2 regions of the Bradyrhizobium sp. UNPA324 genome follow, and region 1 is predicted to be linked to the other one. Evidence: riboswitches for the same ligand, from Rfam matches in the RefSeq annotation. Region 1 holds a riboswitch; the other holds the start of a gene.
What was found. A riboswitch is a leader RNA that binds a small molecule or an ion and turns the genes downstream of it on or off. The one in region 1 is predicted to bind S-adenosylmethionine.
Positions count from the first base shown of each region.

Region 2: another riboswitch for S-adenosylmethionine. It lies ahead of UNPA324_RS20825 (O-succinylhomoserine sulfhydrylase); the one in region 1 lies ahead of metX (homoserine O-acetyltransferase MetX).

Region 1 is NZ_LFJD01000004.1:5,509,460-5,517,693, forward strand. It holds gene UNPA324_RS26475 (DUF2125 domain-containing protein) at 1-337, shown strand, start outside; gene UNPA324_RS26480 (hypothetical protein) at 561-788, shown strand; gene UNPA324_RS26485 (hypothetical protein) at 1,066-2,634, shown strand; gene UNPA324_RS26490 (hypothetical protein) at 2,669-3,100, shown strand; gene UNPA324_RS26495 (prephenate/arogenate dehydrogenase family protein) at 3,101-4,039, opposite strand; gene hisC (histidinol-phosphate transaminase) at 4,036-5,133, opposite strand; gene UNPA324_RS26505 (chorismate mutase) at 5,170-6,018, opposite strand; SAM riboswitch at 6,175-6,254, shown strand; gene metX (homoserine O-acetyltransferase MetX) at 6,346-7,551, shown strand; gene metW (methionine biosynthesis protein MetW) at 7,554-8,216, shown strand.
Region 2 is NZ_LFJD01000004.1:4,333,754-4,341,987, forward strand. It holds gene UNPA324_RS20815 (SGNH/GDSL hydrolase family protein) at 1-616, shown strand, start outside; gene UNPA324_RS20820 (SGNH/GDSL hydrolase family protein) at 629-1,621, shown strand; gene UNPA324_RS20825 (O-succinylhomoserine sulfhydrylase) at 1,784-2,971, opposite strand; SAM riboswitch at 3,045-3,124, opposite strand; gene UNPA324_RS20830 (2'-deoxycytidine 5'-triphosphate deaminase) at 3,205-4,341, shown strand; gene UNPA324_RS20835 (PAS domain S-box protein) at 4,513-4,929, shown strand; gene UNPA324_RS20840 (hypothetical protein) at 5,034-6,086, shown strand; gene UNPA324_RS20845 (MATE family efflux transporter) at 6,317-7,762, shown strand; gene UNPA324_RS20850 (SRPBCC family protein) at 7,818-8,219, opposite strand.

The DNA.
Region 1 (8,234 bases):
GCAGATGACCGTGACGGGCCTCGAGCGCGCGATCCCCGCGCTCGGCATCGAGAAGATGCTGGAGGAGGGCGTGCCGCAGGCAACGCTCGATCGCGTCGCGCCCGGGGTGAAGTCGCAGGACCTCAACAATCTGTTCGGTGCGCTCGATCGCGCCGTTCCCGGTCTCGGCAAGGTCATCAAGCAGAACGCCAATGCCGGCGTTGCCGCCGGCATCAATTCGATCGGCACCGAGAGTACGCTCGAAGGCAAGAAGGCGCGCAGCTTCCCGCTGAAGTTCGTCGACGGCGCCGTGCTGCTCGGCCCGGTCAAGGTCGGCCAGATCCCGCCGCTGTACTAGGCGCCTTGGAGCCCGGATGAGCGTAGCGACATCCGGGGCCGCTGCTGCGGCGCACGAAATCCCGGATATCGCTGCGCTCATCCGGGCTACGGCGTCGCCAAATCGTCGTCACGATTCCTTCCCCGGATCGTGATTGCACGCGCGGGAATGCGGAGCCAGAAACTCCGCTCTCTCTCCATGTCGGCCGCGCGATGAAGCGGTCCGCCCAGGCAGGAGAGATATCATGACCAAGTCCAAGCTGTTCGTTGCCGCAATTGCCATCTCGGCCGCGTCCGTGACGCCGGCGCTTGCGCAGTGGCAGTGGCAAATGCAGGAGCCGGCGGCTTACGCCTCGATGTATCCGAATGGCGATCGCAGCCTCGCAAATCCTTCGACGCGGGAGACGATGGCGTTCGTTCCCTCCTCGAAATCACCGCGTCCCACGGTGATGCGCGCGACCAAGGGCAAATGACAGCCGCGCATCGATTTGCCCGTCGCGAAAGTGGGCCCGGCCATGCCCCGGCCGGGCCCAATGCGCATGGCCCTGGACAATGGCGACAATCGCGCATGCGGATCGGTCGGGCTACGCAAATATTCCAAGCATGATCGTCAGGAAAACGTGATGCACAACATGCGCCTCGCCGCGAATAAACGCAGCCGCCTTCCAGTCACTCCACATCAGGGAAGCACGCAGGCGCCGGAGACGGTGCAAGGAAACGAACCTGCTTCCCAAGAGGAGGGAAGTTCAAGTGCGGATCATCACTTGCGGACTGATGCTGGGCATCTTCGCTGCCTGTTCGGGCGCGGCGCATGCCGACGACAATGTCGCAACCGAAATCCAGTCGCTCAAGGCCAAGCTGAAAGAGCTGCAGCAGCGCGTGGATTCGGAGGCGCGCAAGACGCGGCAGGTTGAAGCGCAGGCAAAGGCGGCTCCGATGCCTGCAACATACAAAGCGCTGCCCGTCGATCCCTGTGCGGCCGGCAAGGTCTGCTACAAGGGCATCACGCTGACATTCGGCGGCTGGGTCGATCTCACCGGCATCTACCGCTCGCGCAATCTCGCCTCCGACACCGGTTCGGTCTACAATTTCATTCCCTATCAGCAGAGCCGCAATTTCAACATTCCGGAAACGCGCTTCTCCGCGCGCCAGAGCCGGTTCTCGGTGCTGGCCGAAGGCAATGTCGGCGCTGACACGCACCTTGCCGGCTACGGCGAAATCGACTTCGAAGGCGCGGCGCAGACGGCGAGCTCGGTTGCGACCAACTCGTTCAACCCGCGCATGCGGCAGCTCAGCCTCGAGGTCGATCGCAGCGACCTCGGCCTCCACGTCCTCGCCGGACAATCATGGTCGCTGAACGCGCCGAGCAAGTCGGGCATCGACCCGCGCGGTGTCGATGCGCCCGGCGTGATCGATTTCGAATCCGTTCCGGGATTCCTGGCGGCGCGCCAACCTGGCTTGCGCATCTGGCAGGACATCGGACCGGAGTTCAAGATCGCCGCGTCCGTCGAGAACGCGCAAACCGCGTTCTTCGGCGGCAACGTGCCGGCCGTCGGCACGCCCGCGGTCGGCCCGCAAGGCGTGCTCAATCCGAACCTCCAGGTCAATCTGACCGGGCCGGGCGGCAGCTTCTTCAACAACCTCAACAATGTCAGCCTGAACCAGGTGCCCGACGTCACGGCGAAGGCGGCTTGGGATCCGCGGCTCGGTCCCTATAAGCTCCATGTCGAGGCCTGGGCGCTCTATCGCCAGCTGTTCGATCGCTTCAACGATGCCAACCACACCTACAATACCGGCAGCTTCGGTGGCCACATCTATGCCGAGCTGATTCCGAAAACCCTCGATCTGCAGCTCTACGGCTCGCACGGCGTGCTCGGCCGCTTCACGGCAACGCCATTCCCGGATGCGGCAGTGGCGCAGGACGGAACCCTCCTGCCGCTGACCATCACGGCGGCCGCAGTCGGCCTGATCTGGCACGCGACGCCGAGCCTCGACGTCTACAGCTACGCGGGTTTGGAGAAGGCCAAGGCGAATTTCGCCAATGTCGGCACGGTGCCGTTCGGCTACGGCAATCCGCTCTACAACAACACCGGCTGCAACATCGAGAGCTCGCCGGCCGCGACTTGCAACGGCAATACCAAGGAGGTCCGCCAAATCACGGCCGGGATCTACGACACCATCTACCAGGGCAATTACGGCACGCTCAAAGCCGGCGTGCAGTATTCCCACACGCAACGCTTCGCGTTCGCCGGTGTCGGTGGTGCGCCGAAGACCGACGACAACGTCGTCATGACGCAGATCCGTTACTATCCGTTCTGATCATGAAGCGAATACGGCGAAGCGAGGGTGACGATTGTCTGACGGCCTTCTGATCCTTCGGCTCGCGCAGATCGTTGCCCGGCTTGGCCTTGCCATGACGGGCGCGGTTGGCGCGACCTTCGTCGCTGCGCTCTTGATGCGTGTCGAGCTCGCGTGGTTCGACACGGTCGAATTCGCGGCCATGCTGATCGCGCTCGGTGTGGCCGGCGCCTATCTCGGGATTGACCTGCCGCGCTGGCCGTCCCCACGGGAGCGACCGGTGCACCGGTCTGCCGCGATCGATCTCGTCAGCGCTGCGGGAACGTTCTTTGCGGCCGGAGCCGGCCTGCTCGCGCTCTACTCGTTCGTGTTCGACGAGGCCGCGGACGGGGGCTGGAACCTTGTCCTCGGCTTCTCGTGGGCGCTCGGCGTGTGCATGCAGATCGTCGCAGGTCTCGTCGGCCGGATATTCACGGCTGGCACGTAGCTACGGCTTCTTGCCGAGCTGGCCATGTTGGCGGCCGAAATCCGCGGCCGCCGAATCCTGGCCGATCTCGACGATGCCGCGGCGAATGGCGCGGGTGCGGGTGAAGTGGTCGAACAGCGCCTCGCCGTCGCCGCGGCGGATTGCGCGCGTGAGCTTGGCGAGATCCTCGGTGAAGGTGCCGAGCATCTCCAGCACCGCCTCCTTGTTGGCGAGGAAGACGTCGCGCCACATCGTCGGGTCGGAGGCCGCGATGCGGGTGAAATCGCGAAAGCCGCCGGCGGAGAACTTGATCACCTCGGACTCCGTCACCTGCGCCAGCTCGTCGGCGGTGCCGACGATGGTGTAGGCGATCAGATGCGGCAGATGACTTGTGATGGCGAGCACGAGGTCGTGGTGATCCGGCGTCATGACCTCGACCTTGGCGCCCATCGCCGCCCAGAATGCGCGCAGGCGATCGGTCGCAGCCGCATCGACGCCTTCGGGCGGGGTGAGGATGCACCAGCGATTGAGGAAGAGCTCGGCGAAACCGGAATCCGGTCCCGAATGCTCGGTGCCCGCGACGGGATGCGCCGGCACGAAATGAACGGTCTTCGGCAGATGCGGTGCCATGTCCCTGACGATGGCGCCCTTCACCGAGCCGACGTCGGAGATAATGGCGCCGGGCTTCAGATGCGCGGCAATCTCCTGCGCCACCTGCCCGCAGGCGCCGACGGGAATGCAGAGGATGACGAGATCGGCATCCTTCACCGCTTCCACATTGGTCGCCACGACCTTGTCGACGATGCCGAGCTCGAGCACCCGCGCGCGAGTCTTCTCCGAGCGCGCGGTGGTGACGATCTCGCCGGCCAAGCCCTGGAGCTTGGCAGCGCGCGCGATCGAGCCGCCGATCAGGCCGAAGCCGATCAGCGCGACGCGCCGGAAGTGCGGTGCGCTGCTCATTTGCCGGCCATGAAGTCGCGCAGGCCGTCGACCACGAGGCGGTTGGCCTCCTCGGTGCCGATGGTCATGCGCAGCGAATGCGGCAGGCCGTAGTTCTTCAAGCCGCGCAGCACGAGGCCGCGCTTGGTGAGGAAGGCGTCGGCGTCGTCAGCGGTCTTGCCCTTGTCGGTCGGGAAGTGGATCAGCACGAAATTGGCGACGCTCGGCGTCACCTTCAATCCGAGCTTGCCGATTTCCTCGGTGAGCCAGTTGCGCCAGGTCTCGGTGAACTGCTTCGACATCGCCTGGTGCGCGGTGTCCTCGATCGCGGCGACCGCGGCATACATCGCCGGCGTCGACACGTTGAACGGGCCGCGGATGCGGTTGACGGCGTCGATGATGTGCTCGGGACCGAACATCCAGCCGATGCGCAGCGCGGCGAGGCCGTGGATCTTGGAGAAGGTGTGGGTCACCACCGTATTCTCGGTGGTGGCGACGAGCTCGATCCCCATCTCGTAGTCGTTACGCGAGACGTAATCGCAATAGGCGGCATCCAGCACCAGGAGCACGTGCGAGGGCAGGCCGGCGCGCAGCCGCTTGACCTCGTCGAACGGGACATAAGTGCCGGTCGGATTGTTGGGGTTGGCGAGCCAGACCAGCTTCGTCTTCGGCGTCACCGCCTTGAGAATGGCATCGACGTCGCAGGTGAGGTCCTTCTCCTGCGCGATGACGTTCTTGGCGCCGACCGCCATGGTCGCGATCGGGTAGACCAGGAAGCCGTGCGTGGTGGAGATCGCCTCGTCGCCATGGCTGAGATAGGTATGGGCGAGCAGATTGAGGATCTCGTCCGAGCCGGCGCCGCAGATGATGCGGTTGGGATCGAGCCCGAACGAGCGGCCGATCGCCTCGCGCAGCACGCGCGAGGTCCCTTCCGGATAGTCCTCAAGATGATCCGCCACGCGCTTGAACGCTTCGATCGCCTTGGGCGAGGGCCCGAACGGCGTCTCATTGGCCGAGAGCTTGAACACCTTGCGGCCAGGCTCCGCCACCGGGCTCTTGCCGGGCGTGTAGGGCGCAATATCGAGAATGCCGGGATTCGGCACGGGGCGGGACATCTTGAACTCCGAAAATGGCGGGGCGTGGCGCGCGGTTTACGATTTCGCCCCGGTCGGGGGCACCGTATAGCGCGTTGCGTGGCTGCCGACGAGGGCCACGGAGCGCACCGAGGCCCCCGCCTCGATCAGGGCAGCCCTGATTTTGTCGATGCTGGTCGCGCTCGTGACCGAGACCAGCAGTGCCGCGCCGTCAAAGGCGGTGTCGGGCACCGCCACGATCTCGGCGAGCGGTGACAAAGCGCGCGCGACCTCGGCGTTCCACCCCGACACGCGCACGCTGAAGGTCTCGACCTCGGTCACCAGGGCGCTGTCGGGGACCCGCGAGATCGCGAACACCGGCAATGCGGCCGGATGGTCGGCACGCTCGATGAAGGGCATCCGTGCGATGATCTTCGGGGCCCCGTTCGCTTCCAGCTCCAGCCACCATGGCGTGCGGCTCGAGGTCGCCGAGACCAGCGCCAGGTCGCCCTTGGATTTCGCCACCGCCTCGACCGCGGCCTGCGCGCTGAAATAGGCGACGTAAGGCACCGTGAAACCGAAATTGAAGCGCACGGAATCGCGCATCGCCGGCTCGCTGGCCGAGACGTCGGCGTGCACGGAGAACGGCGCCTGCACATAGGTGAAGGTCGAGATGATGACGCGCCAGATGCTCTCGACCGTGTCGAGCGGCAGGATGCCGCGATGACGCTGCACGAGCTCGCGCATCATCGAAGCCTCGCGCGCAGGGCGGAACGCCGAGCCGACCTCCTGGGTCTGCTTGACCTGGATCAGCCGGTCGATGATGTCGCCGCGCTGCATCAGGAGGCGATGCATGCCCTCGTCGATCGCGTCGATCTCCTTGCGCAGTTCCTGCAGCGATGGTGGCGCGGGCGGACGTTGGGACATGGCTGGCTGTTGATCGTTCCGATGGGGATGTCCTGATTAGGCAGTCGGGGCGGCGAAAGCAAAGAGAAATGACGTCCTTTTCGTCTCGCGCGACAGCGGCGAATTAGGTCGATCCGGCCCCGCGACTTGACGAAAACCGCCCAAGACGGTAGCTTTTGCCCGTTCCGTGGTCATTTGAGCCGGCCGGCTTGCAGCCACGTTAAAAAACTCGCTAAACAGGCCGGGGACGCTTCCGATCCCGGCCGAACCTATCGTTCAGGCCGGGTTTTTCATGGCCTGATGCAAGTGGCGGTCAAGCGTTTGATCGCAAACGAGGTCGATGGTCAGATGGGTGGCGTCAAGTCGATACCGAGTCCTGCGATCAGCGCCGACGAGCGGTCGCATGAGGTGGATCATCCGAGCTCGCAAGTAGCACATTTCGGCACCGAGCAGCCGCTGCGGCTCGATTGCGGCGTCGATCTCTCACCGTTCCAGATCGCCTACCAGACCTATGGCGAGCTCAACGCCGGTCGCTCCAACGCGGTGCTGATCTGCCATGCGCTGACCGGCGATCAGCACGTCGCCAATGTCCATCCCGTCACGGGCAAGCCCGGCTGGTGGGAAACCCTGGTCGGCCCCGGCCGCCCGATCGACCCCAAGCACTACTTCATCATCTGCTCCAACGTGATCGGCGGCTGCATGGGCTCGACCGGGCCGGCGTCGATCAATCCCGCCACCGGCAAGGTCTGGGGGCTCGATTTCCCCGTCATCACCATTCCGGACATGGTGCGTGCGCAGGCGATGCTGATCGACCGGCTCGGCATCGACACGCTGTTCGCGGTCGTGGGCGGCTCGATGGGCGGCATGCAGGTGTTGCAATGGACCGCGGCCTATCCTTCCCGCGTGTTCTCCGCGCTGGCGATCGCCTGCGCGACGCGGCACTCGGCGCAGAACATCGCCTTCCACGAGCTCGGCCGCCAAGCCGTGATGGCCGATCCCGATTGGCACGGCGGCGGCTATGCCGATCACGGCATCCATCCGCATCGCGGGCTCGCGGTGGCGCGGATGGCGGCGCACATCACCTATCTCTCGGACGCGGCGCTGCATCGCAAGTTCGGCCGGCGCATGCAGGACCGCGAGCTGCCGACCTTCTCGTTCGACGCCGACTTCCAGGTCGAGTCCTATCTGCGCTACCAGGGCTCCTCCTTCGTCGAGCGCTTCGATGCCAATTCCTATCTCTATCTGACGCGCGCGATGGACTATTTCGACATCGCCGCCGACCATGGCGGGGTGCTCGCAAAGGCGTTCGCGGGAATTGCGACCCGGTTCTGCGTCGTCTCCTTCACCAGCGACTGGCTGTTTCCGACCTCGGAATCGCGCGCGCTGGTGCATGCGCTGAATGCGTCGAGCGCGCGGGTGTCGTTCGCCGAGATCGAGACCGATCGCGGTCACGACGCCTTCCTGCTCGACGTTCCCGAATTCTTCGACATCTCCCGCGCCTTCCTGCAATCGGCAGGCAAGGCGCGCGGGCTCAGCGGCAAGAAGGACGGCTAGCGATGTCTGTACAGGAAGTGCTGCCGTTGGGCGGCCTTGCGGCGGGGCAGTCTGGTCAGTTTCGCGCCGATCATCTCCTGGTCGCCGAGATGGTCAAGCCGGGCTCGAAAGTGCTCGACGTCGGCTGCGGCGAGGGCGACCTGCTTCAGCTCTTGGAGACGCGCGGCATCGACGGCCGCGGCATCGAGCTGTCGCGCGAGGGGGTCAACCGCTGCGTCGCCAAGGGTCTTGCGGTGGTGCAGGGCGATGCCGACACCGACCTCGTCAATTATCCCGACGACGCCTTCGACTACGTCATCCTGTCGCAGACGCTGCAGGCAACGCGGCAGCCGCGGGTGGTGCTGGAAAATCTGCTGCGCATCGGCCGCCGCGCCATCGTCTCGTTCCCGAATTTCGGCTTCTGGAAGATGCGGCTCCAGCTCCTGATCGGCGGCCACATGCCGCGTACCGAGAATCTGCCGGCGACCTGGTACGACACCGCCAACATCCATTTCTGCACCATCAAGGATTTCGTGCAGCTCTGCGACGAGATCAACGTCAAGATGGAGCGCTCGGTGGCGCTCGATCTCTACGGCCGCCCGGTGCCGCTGAATCTGCCCTGGTGGGTGTGGAATATGTTCGGCGAGCAGGCGGTGTTTCTGCTGAGCCGCGGCGGGGGGAAATAGTTTCTCGTCATTGCGAGG
Region 2 (8,234 bases), 1.2 Mb from region 1:
CGCCGTCAAGGCCGGCAAGCCGCTCGAGATCCTGGTCGTCGGCAGCCGCTCCACCACGATTCCGTCGTCGGAGAGCAGCTCCTATCCGGCGCGCATGGAGGCGATCCTCAAGGAGAAGCTGCCGGCATCCGAGGTGGTGCACATCTCCGTAGAAATACAGAGCAAGCGAACGGCGGAGGAGGCCGCCTCCACCTTCGTTAAGCTGATGGAAGCAAAACCGCCTACTTTGGTGATCTGGCAGACCGGGACCGTGGACGCCATCCGATCCATCGATCCCGATGAATTTCGCAGCGCGGTGACCGCAGGGGTTGTTGCGTTGCAAAAGGCAGGGGCCGACGTCGTCTTGATGAATTTGCAGTACAGCCCGCGCACCGAAACGATGATCTCGGCCCAACCGTTTCTCGATAATATGCGCGTGGTGGCACAGGAGCATGATATTCCGTTGTTCGATCGTTTCGCGATCATGCGGCAGTGGAACGATCAGGGTCAGTTCGACCTGTTCAGCCCGTCCCGCGGGCCCGAGCTGGCGAAACAGGTTCATGATTGCCTTGGCCGGGCGTTGGCACAGTTCGTGATCGACGCAGCCCATCTGGAGCCGGCCCAGCAGCAAAATTGAGGTCTAGCGTTAATGAGTTCTCTCCGCCCTTTTTGCCTGACGGCATGGCTGGCCGCGCCTGCAGCAGCAATGCTGTTGTTGCTGGCGCCGGCCGCGCAATCGCATGCGCAGACGCAAGCCGCACAGACGACACAAGCACCGGCGCAGTCGGCTGATCCCGCTCCCGCTTCGCCCTCCCAGACCACCGTGGCCGTGACCTCACCGGAGCAACGCGGCGTCACGTCGCGCGCCATCGACAAGGTGAAGCAGGTCGCCAAATCCGCCGCCGACATTTTCAGCCGCGTGCCTTGCCTGCCGCCGAAGGATGGATCGAAAGCGATGGGCTCGCTGCCGCATGTCGCGGGCAAGCTCGTCGCGGGCAAGCCCGTCGTCATCGTCGCGTTCGGCTCGTCGTCGACGGCAGGGTTCGGCGCGAGCTCGCCGGAGTTCAACTATCCGAACCGCCTCGCCGCGCAGCTGCGCCGGCACTATCCGACCGCCGACATCACCGTTGTCAATGCCGGCGTCGGCGGCGAGGACGCGCCCGAGATGATGAAGCGCCTGCAGACGCAGGTAATCGACGTGCATCCGGATCTCGTGATCTGGCAGGTCGGCACCAACGCCGTGCTGCGCAATCTCGATCCCGGCGAGACCGCAAAGCTGGTCGAGGACGGCATCAGCCGCATCCAGGCCGCCGGTGATTCCGACATCGTGCTGGTCGATCCGCAATATTCGCCGGCCGTCAACCAGCGCAAGGAGAGCGCCGGCAAGATGGTGAAGCTGCTCGGCAATGTCGCCGAGCTTCGTCACGTCGGCATCTTCCCGCGCTTCGAGGTGATGCGCGACTGGCACGAGAAGCAATCGATCCCGGTGGAGAGCTTCGTCATTGCGGACGGCCTGCACATGAACGATTGGGGCTATGCCTGCTTCGCCCAGCTGCTCGGCGACGACATCATCCGCTCCGTCGGCCAGATCAAGCTCGGCGTGAACGTGCCGGCCGATGTGCGGACGTATCGGCCGATGTAACCGTGCCGTAGGGTCGGTTAGCCCTGCAGATGCGCGAGGCGCATCTGCTCGGCGTAACCCACCCTGCATCAACGGATGCCGACCGAAGTTGGTGGATTACGCCGTGCGAACTGCGCTTCGCGCAGTCGCAGGGCTAGTCCACCCTACGAGGCCTCCGTCGGCTCACGCCTTCTCCAGCGCCGCGGTCAGATCCTCGATCAGATCATCGGCATGCTCGAGCCCCGCCGAGAAGCGAATAAAACCTTCGCCGATGCCGAGGGCGGCGCGGTCTTCCGGCTTCAGGCGCTGATGCGTCGTGGTCGCCGGATGCGTGACGAGGCTCTTGGCGTCGCCGAGATTGTTCGAGATCCTCGCAAGCTTCAGCTCGTTGAGCACGCGGAACGCGGCCGCCTTGCCGCCCTTGACCTCGAAGCCGACCAGCGTCGAGCCGCCGCGCATCTGCTTCTTCACCAGCGCCGCCTGCGGGTGATCGGCGCGGCCGGGATAGACCAGCCGTGCGATCTTCGGGTGGCTCGCCAGCACCTCGGCGATGCGCGCCGCAGTATCGGTCTGCGCGCGCACGCGCACGCCCAGCGTCTCCAGGCCCTTGAGCAGGACCCAGGCGTTGAACGGCGAGATCGAAGGGCCGGTCTGGCGCATGAAATTGTGGATGTGCTCGGCGATGAAGGCTTCCGAAGATAGGATGATGCCGCCCAGGCACCGGCCCTGGCCGTCGATATGCTTGGTCGCGGAATAGACCACGACGTCGGCCCCGAGCGCGAGCGGGCTCTGCCAGATCGGGGTTGCGAACACGTTGTCGACGACGAGCCGCGCGCCGCCCTTGTGCGCGATCTCGGCGATCGAGGGGATGTCGAGCACATCCAAGGTCGGGTTGGTCGGGCTCTCCAGGAAGAACGTCTTGGTGTTCGGCCGCAGCGCCCGCTGCCACTGGTCGAGGTCGAGCCCGTCGACCAGCGTGGTCTCGATGCCGTAGCGCGGCAACAGGTCCTGCACGACATAGAGGCACGAGCCGAACAGCGCCCGCGAGGCGACGACGTGGTCACCGGCCCTCAGCGGCGCCAGGATCGCGGTCGTCACCGCGGCCATGCCGGTCGCCGCCGAGCGCGCCGCCTCGGCGCCCTCGAGCTCGATCATGCGGCGCTCGAACATCGCGATCGTGGGATTGGAGTAGCGCGAATAGATGAAGCCGGGGTCCTCGCCCTTGAACCGCGCCTCGCATTGCTCGGCGGTGTCGTAGACGTAGCCCTGGGTCAGGAACAGCGATTCCGACGTCTCGCCGTATTGCGAGCGCAGGGTGCCGGAATGGACCAGGCGGGTTTCGGGACGGTAGTTGGCAGGCGACTTCGACATAGGTACCTCCGACATGACCGTCTTGTCGAAACGGTCACAAAAAAACCGGCCTGGATATCTCCACGGGCCGGGATCACAGAGGTCCCCGGCCTGTTTAGCGACTTATTTAACGTGGCTGCAAGCCGGCCGGCTCAAATCACCACGGGATAAGTGATGCTCATATTCCGCAATGCCCTTTCCGTCAAGGCGTCCATCGGATAGCCGTAAAAGACTTGTATTTCCGGCATGCCCGGATGCATGAGACCCCTGATGAGGACCCCCGGTTGACGTTCACGGTCGCGCCCGACGCCAATGGTATCCTGCCCGACCGCATGATCGCGGCGATGGCGGAGGCGGGGCTCATCCTGCCCGCCTATGACTTCGTCGAGAGCCAGATCCAGCCGGCGAGCCTCGATCTGCGCCTTGGCGACATCGCCTATCGCGTCCGCGCCAGCTTCCTGCCCGGTCCCGGCGCCACCGTCGCCGAGCGCATCGACGAATTGAAGCTGCACGAGTTCAGCCTCGCCGACGGCGCGGTGCTGGAAACCAACTGCGTCTACATCGTGCCGCTGCTGGAGAGCCTGGCGCTGCCGCCGGAGATCGTCGCGGCCGCCAACCCGAAGAGCTCCACCGGCCGGCTCGACGTCTTCACCCGCGTCATCGCCGACGGCACCCGCCGCTTCGACATGATCGGCGCCGGCTATCACGGTCCGCTCTATGCCGAGATCAGCCCGAAGACGTTTCCGGTGCTGGTGCGCGAAGGCTCGCGCCTCAGCCAGGTGCGCTTCCGCACCGGCGATGCCATCCTCAACGCCGACGAGCTCGATGGCTTGCATGCCACTGAACGTCTCGTCGACGTCGACGATGCCGATCTCTCGGGGGGCGTTGCCGTCTCCGTCGACCTGTCCGGCGAGAAAGCGAGCGGCTTCGTCGGCTACCGCGCCAAGCGCCACACCGGCGTCGTCGACGTCGATCGCCGCTCCGGCTACGCGGTGGAAGATTTCTGGGAGCCGATGTCGGCGCGTCCCGACGGCAGCCTGATCCTCGACCCCGGCGAGTTCTACATCCTCGCCTCGAAGGAAGCCGTGCAGGTGCCGCCCGACTACGCCGCGGAAATGGTGCCGTTCGATCCCTTGGTCGGCGAATTCCGCGTGCATTATGCCGGATTCTTCGATCCCGGCTTCGGCTATGCCGGTGCCGGCGGGTTGGGATCGCGTGCCGTGCTTGAAGTTCGCTCGCGCGAAGTGCCGTTCATCCTCGAGCACGGCCAGATCGTCGGCCGTCTCGTCTACGAGAAGATGCTGGCCCGTCCCGACGCGATGTACGGCCAGCGCATCGGTTCGAACTACCAGGCCCAGGGCCTCAAACTATCGAAGCATTTTCGGGTGTAGCGGCACATCCTACTGTCATGCCCCGGCTTGACCGGGGCATCCAGTACGCCGCGGCTTGTCGGCTCAATCACCGCGGCCTCTGGAATACTGGATCGCCGGATCAAGTCGGGCGATGACACCGGTGTGTGTCGGAGTGCCAGGCAAGATCGCGGACATGGCGAAGGAAATGACATGAGCAATCAATCCGAACTCGACGCGAAGATCGCCGAAGACGTCGCGGATGCGCTGATCTATTCGGATCGTTCCGGCACGATCATGCGGTGGAACCGTGCCGCGGCGGCCCTGTTCGGTTTCTCTGCTGCTGAGGCGCTCGGCCAGAATCTCGATCTGATCATTCCAGAACATTTGCGCGCCGCGCACTGGAAAGGTTTCGAGGCCGCACTCGCGAGCGGCGCCATGAAGCTCGCGGGCAAGCCGACGCTGACCCGCGCGCTGCACAAGAGCGGACGCAAGCTCTACATCGAGATGACGTTCGCATTGGTGCGGGATTCCGGCGGCAACGTCCTGGGGTCCGTGGCGATGGCGCGCGATGTCACCGAACGGGTCGAGCGTGAGCGCGCGGCCAAGGCGCGGCCGCAAACTTCGTGATGCGGAATGGGCGGGCGTCCGCGCAGGGCGCCCTGCACGGGCGTCATGTTGCCTGCCGTGGGGTGCAGTGACACACTCGATCGAAACAACGATCGGGAGCGAGCATGGCCGCCGCTGTAGACGCCGCGCAGGAAGCCCAATACAAGCGCTGGCGCGCGGTCGCCGACCTCTATCACGCCTATTTCACCGGCCTCATCCTCACCGTCGTGACACGACGCGGCACTGCGGATGCCGCCGAGTTCGTGTTCCGCGTATTTCGCCGTCAGCAGCAGGAGCGCTTCCTGCCGGGCCTGAGGAAGCTCGGCATCGATCATCTGCCGCCGGCGGTGGCGGCTGCGCAATATCACTATCTCTCCAACTGGATCGGCGGCGTGCACGTCGAATACATGTACGAGAGCGACACCAAGGCCTGGATCCGTTATCCGCCGCCGCGCTGGATCTGGAAGGGCACGGCGATCTGCGGCGTGCCGGGCGAGGTGTCCCGTGCGATGCTGCGCGGCTGGCACGCCAACAATGGCGCAGCCCTCGGAGATCTCCGCCTCGGCTTCGTCTGCACCAAGCAGAGTGTCGACGGCCAGGACGGGCTCGAAGGCTATTACCATCAGTACGATCATCCGCTCGAGCTGGACCAGCGGCTCGTCTTCGCGCGCCACCTCGAAGCGCCGCCATTCGATGCGAAGATCGCGCCGGCTTTGCCGGTCGCGAGCTGGCCGAGGCCGCGTCTGGAGAAGGCCTATCGCAATTACGCGATGGAATATGTGCGGACCGCGGCCCCCGTGATGGTGCAGCTGTTCGGCCCTGAAGACGCCGGCTATCTGCTGCGCCTCACCGGCAAGCTGATCGGGATGCAATATTTCGACGAGGTCGCAGCCGCGCTGGCGATGAGCCGCGGCGGGGTGAGCGAATTTGCAGCATTCCTGAATGCGCTGTTCGCCGCGCAGGATGATCTGGCCGAGATGAAGCAGTCGGAAGGCACGTCTGAACTTCGCCAGCAGAGCTGGAGGCTGATGGACGACGTTGCCGACTATCACCCCGCTTGCGCCAGGGTGCTGGAGGGATTGTTCGAAGGCCTGGCTGCCGGATGCGGACGGCATATCGCCGTGCATCTGCGCCCTGCCGCTGGCGGGCGACCGCCGCTGCTCTGGACGATTGGATAGACGGCAGTGCTGCCGCGGCTACCACCTCGCCGCAGGCGGGGAGAGGGAGAGGAGAGAGCCGCAATTCCATCCATCGAAATGCGCTGTCGCAGGGCACGCCTGCATCTGGCGCAGGAGGAATCGCTCCGTGCCGTGCTAACAAGCGTGCACCGCGCCCTGTGCGCGAACAAATTGATTGGCACACCTACGCATTGCCGCGCCGCAAAGGGCGCCCGAGCCCCGGAGAGGACATGTCCGACATCGCCGAGATCCCGGTCGATGAGCAAGAGCGTCCGCTGCCGCCGCCGCCGCGGCCGGTGCGAAGCGCGCTGACCGACGGGCCGATCCTGCGCACGCTGCTCGGCCTCGCCTGGCCCAACGCGATCGCGCTGTCGGCCGGCACCTGCACGGTGATCGCGGAAACTTCCTATATCGGCCGGCTCGGCGTCGAGGCGCTGGCGGCGATGGCGCTGGTGTTCCCGACCATCATTCTGACCATGACGATGTCGGGCGGCGCCATGGGTGGCGCGGTGGCGTCCGCCATTGCACGCGCGCTCGGTGCCGGGAACCGTGAGCGCGCCGGCACGCTCGCCGCGCACGCGATGCTGATCGGCATCAGCTTCGGCCTCGTCTTCATGCTGGGCATGCTGATCTTCGGACCCAAAGTGCTGGAGATGCTCGGCGGCCGCGGCGATGTGCTGACCCATGCGATCGCCTACACGCAGGTGTTTTTCGGCGGCGCCGTGCTGCCCTGGCTGCTCAACACCATGGCCGGCGTGTTGCGCGGCACCGGCAACATGAAGCTGCCGTCGTTCCTGATCCTCAACTCCGCGGCCTGGCAGATCGTGCTCGGCGGCACGCTCGGCCTCGGGCTCGGCCCGGTGCCGCAGTTCGGCATGCGCGGCGTCGCGGCCGGCGCGCTGATGGCCTATTCCATGAACATCTGCATCATGGGCTGGTACCTGTTCTCCGGCCGCGCGCGCGTCGTACCGAAGCTGCGCGGCCTGCGCATTCAATGGGCGATGTTTTTCGACATCCTGAAGGTCGGCGCCATCGCCTGCTTCTCGCCGCTGCAATCGGTGCTGACGATCTCGATTTTCACCCACATGCTGGCGCAGTTCGGTACCGCGATCCTCGCCGGCTACGGCATCGGTGCGCGGCTCGAATTCCTGCTGACCTCGATCGCGTTCTCGTTCGGCATCGCCTGTGTGCCGATGGTCGGGATGGCGATCGGCGCAGGCAACGTCGCGCGCGCCCGGCGCATCGCCTGGATCGCCAGTGCAGCCGCCTTCGTGGCCGTCGGCGCACCGGCCTGCGTCGTTGCGATGTTCCCCGACCTCTGGATCAACATCTTCACCGACAGCGCGGCCGTGCGCGCGGCGAGTCATCAATATCTCTCGACGGTCGGGCCGTTCTACGCCTTTTTCGGCATCGCCACGGTGATGTACTTCTCCTCGCAAGGCGCGGCCAAGGTGATCGGGCCGGTGCTGGCGCAGACGGCGCGGCTGATCTACATCTCCGCCGTCGGCTGGTGGTTGTCGACGCACGCGGCGACCGCGCAGAGCTTCTTCTGGCTGGCTGCGAGCTCGATGGTCGTGCTTGGCCTGCTCTCGTCCTCCAGCGTCGTGCTGACGCGCTGGGGACCGCGCATCAGCAAGCCTGCGATCAGACCGGTGCTATCAGGCGCTGCCGACTAGCGATGCCTGTGGCGGACGCGAGGGCGGAGCTCTGTGCGAAAATCACAGAGCTTGATCAGGCTGCAACCGGTGGGAATGCTCTGCGCAAGGCAGCCACGGCCTCCCGGGTCTGCCCTTCGACATAGGCTGCAAGCTCGTTCGGCAGCATGTCGATGATCCACACCAGGCGGCTATTCCGCTCGCCGTCGGCGATCACCTGCACCGAGGCGCTGTAGTGCTTCAGCCGCTCGTTGCTGATGGCATAGACCAGCCGCCGCCGCGCGTCGTCGCAATCGACCAGCACCTCGCGCGCCACCGAACCGTTGGCGAAGGTGACGATGCGCGCATCGCCATCGAGCGTGCAGGCCGTGACGAATCCGGGCGCCAGCCGTTCATGCAGCGCGCCGAAGTCGCGCACCGCGCCCCAGACGTCGCGCGCCGGGGCGGGGAGGGGGATGTCGTTGTGGATGGAGGCCATGAAGGTGTCCTTGAT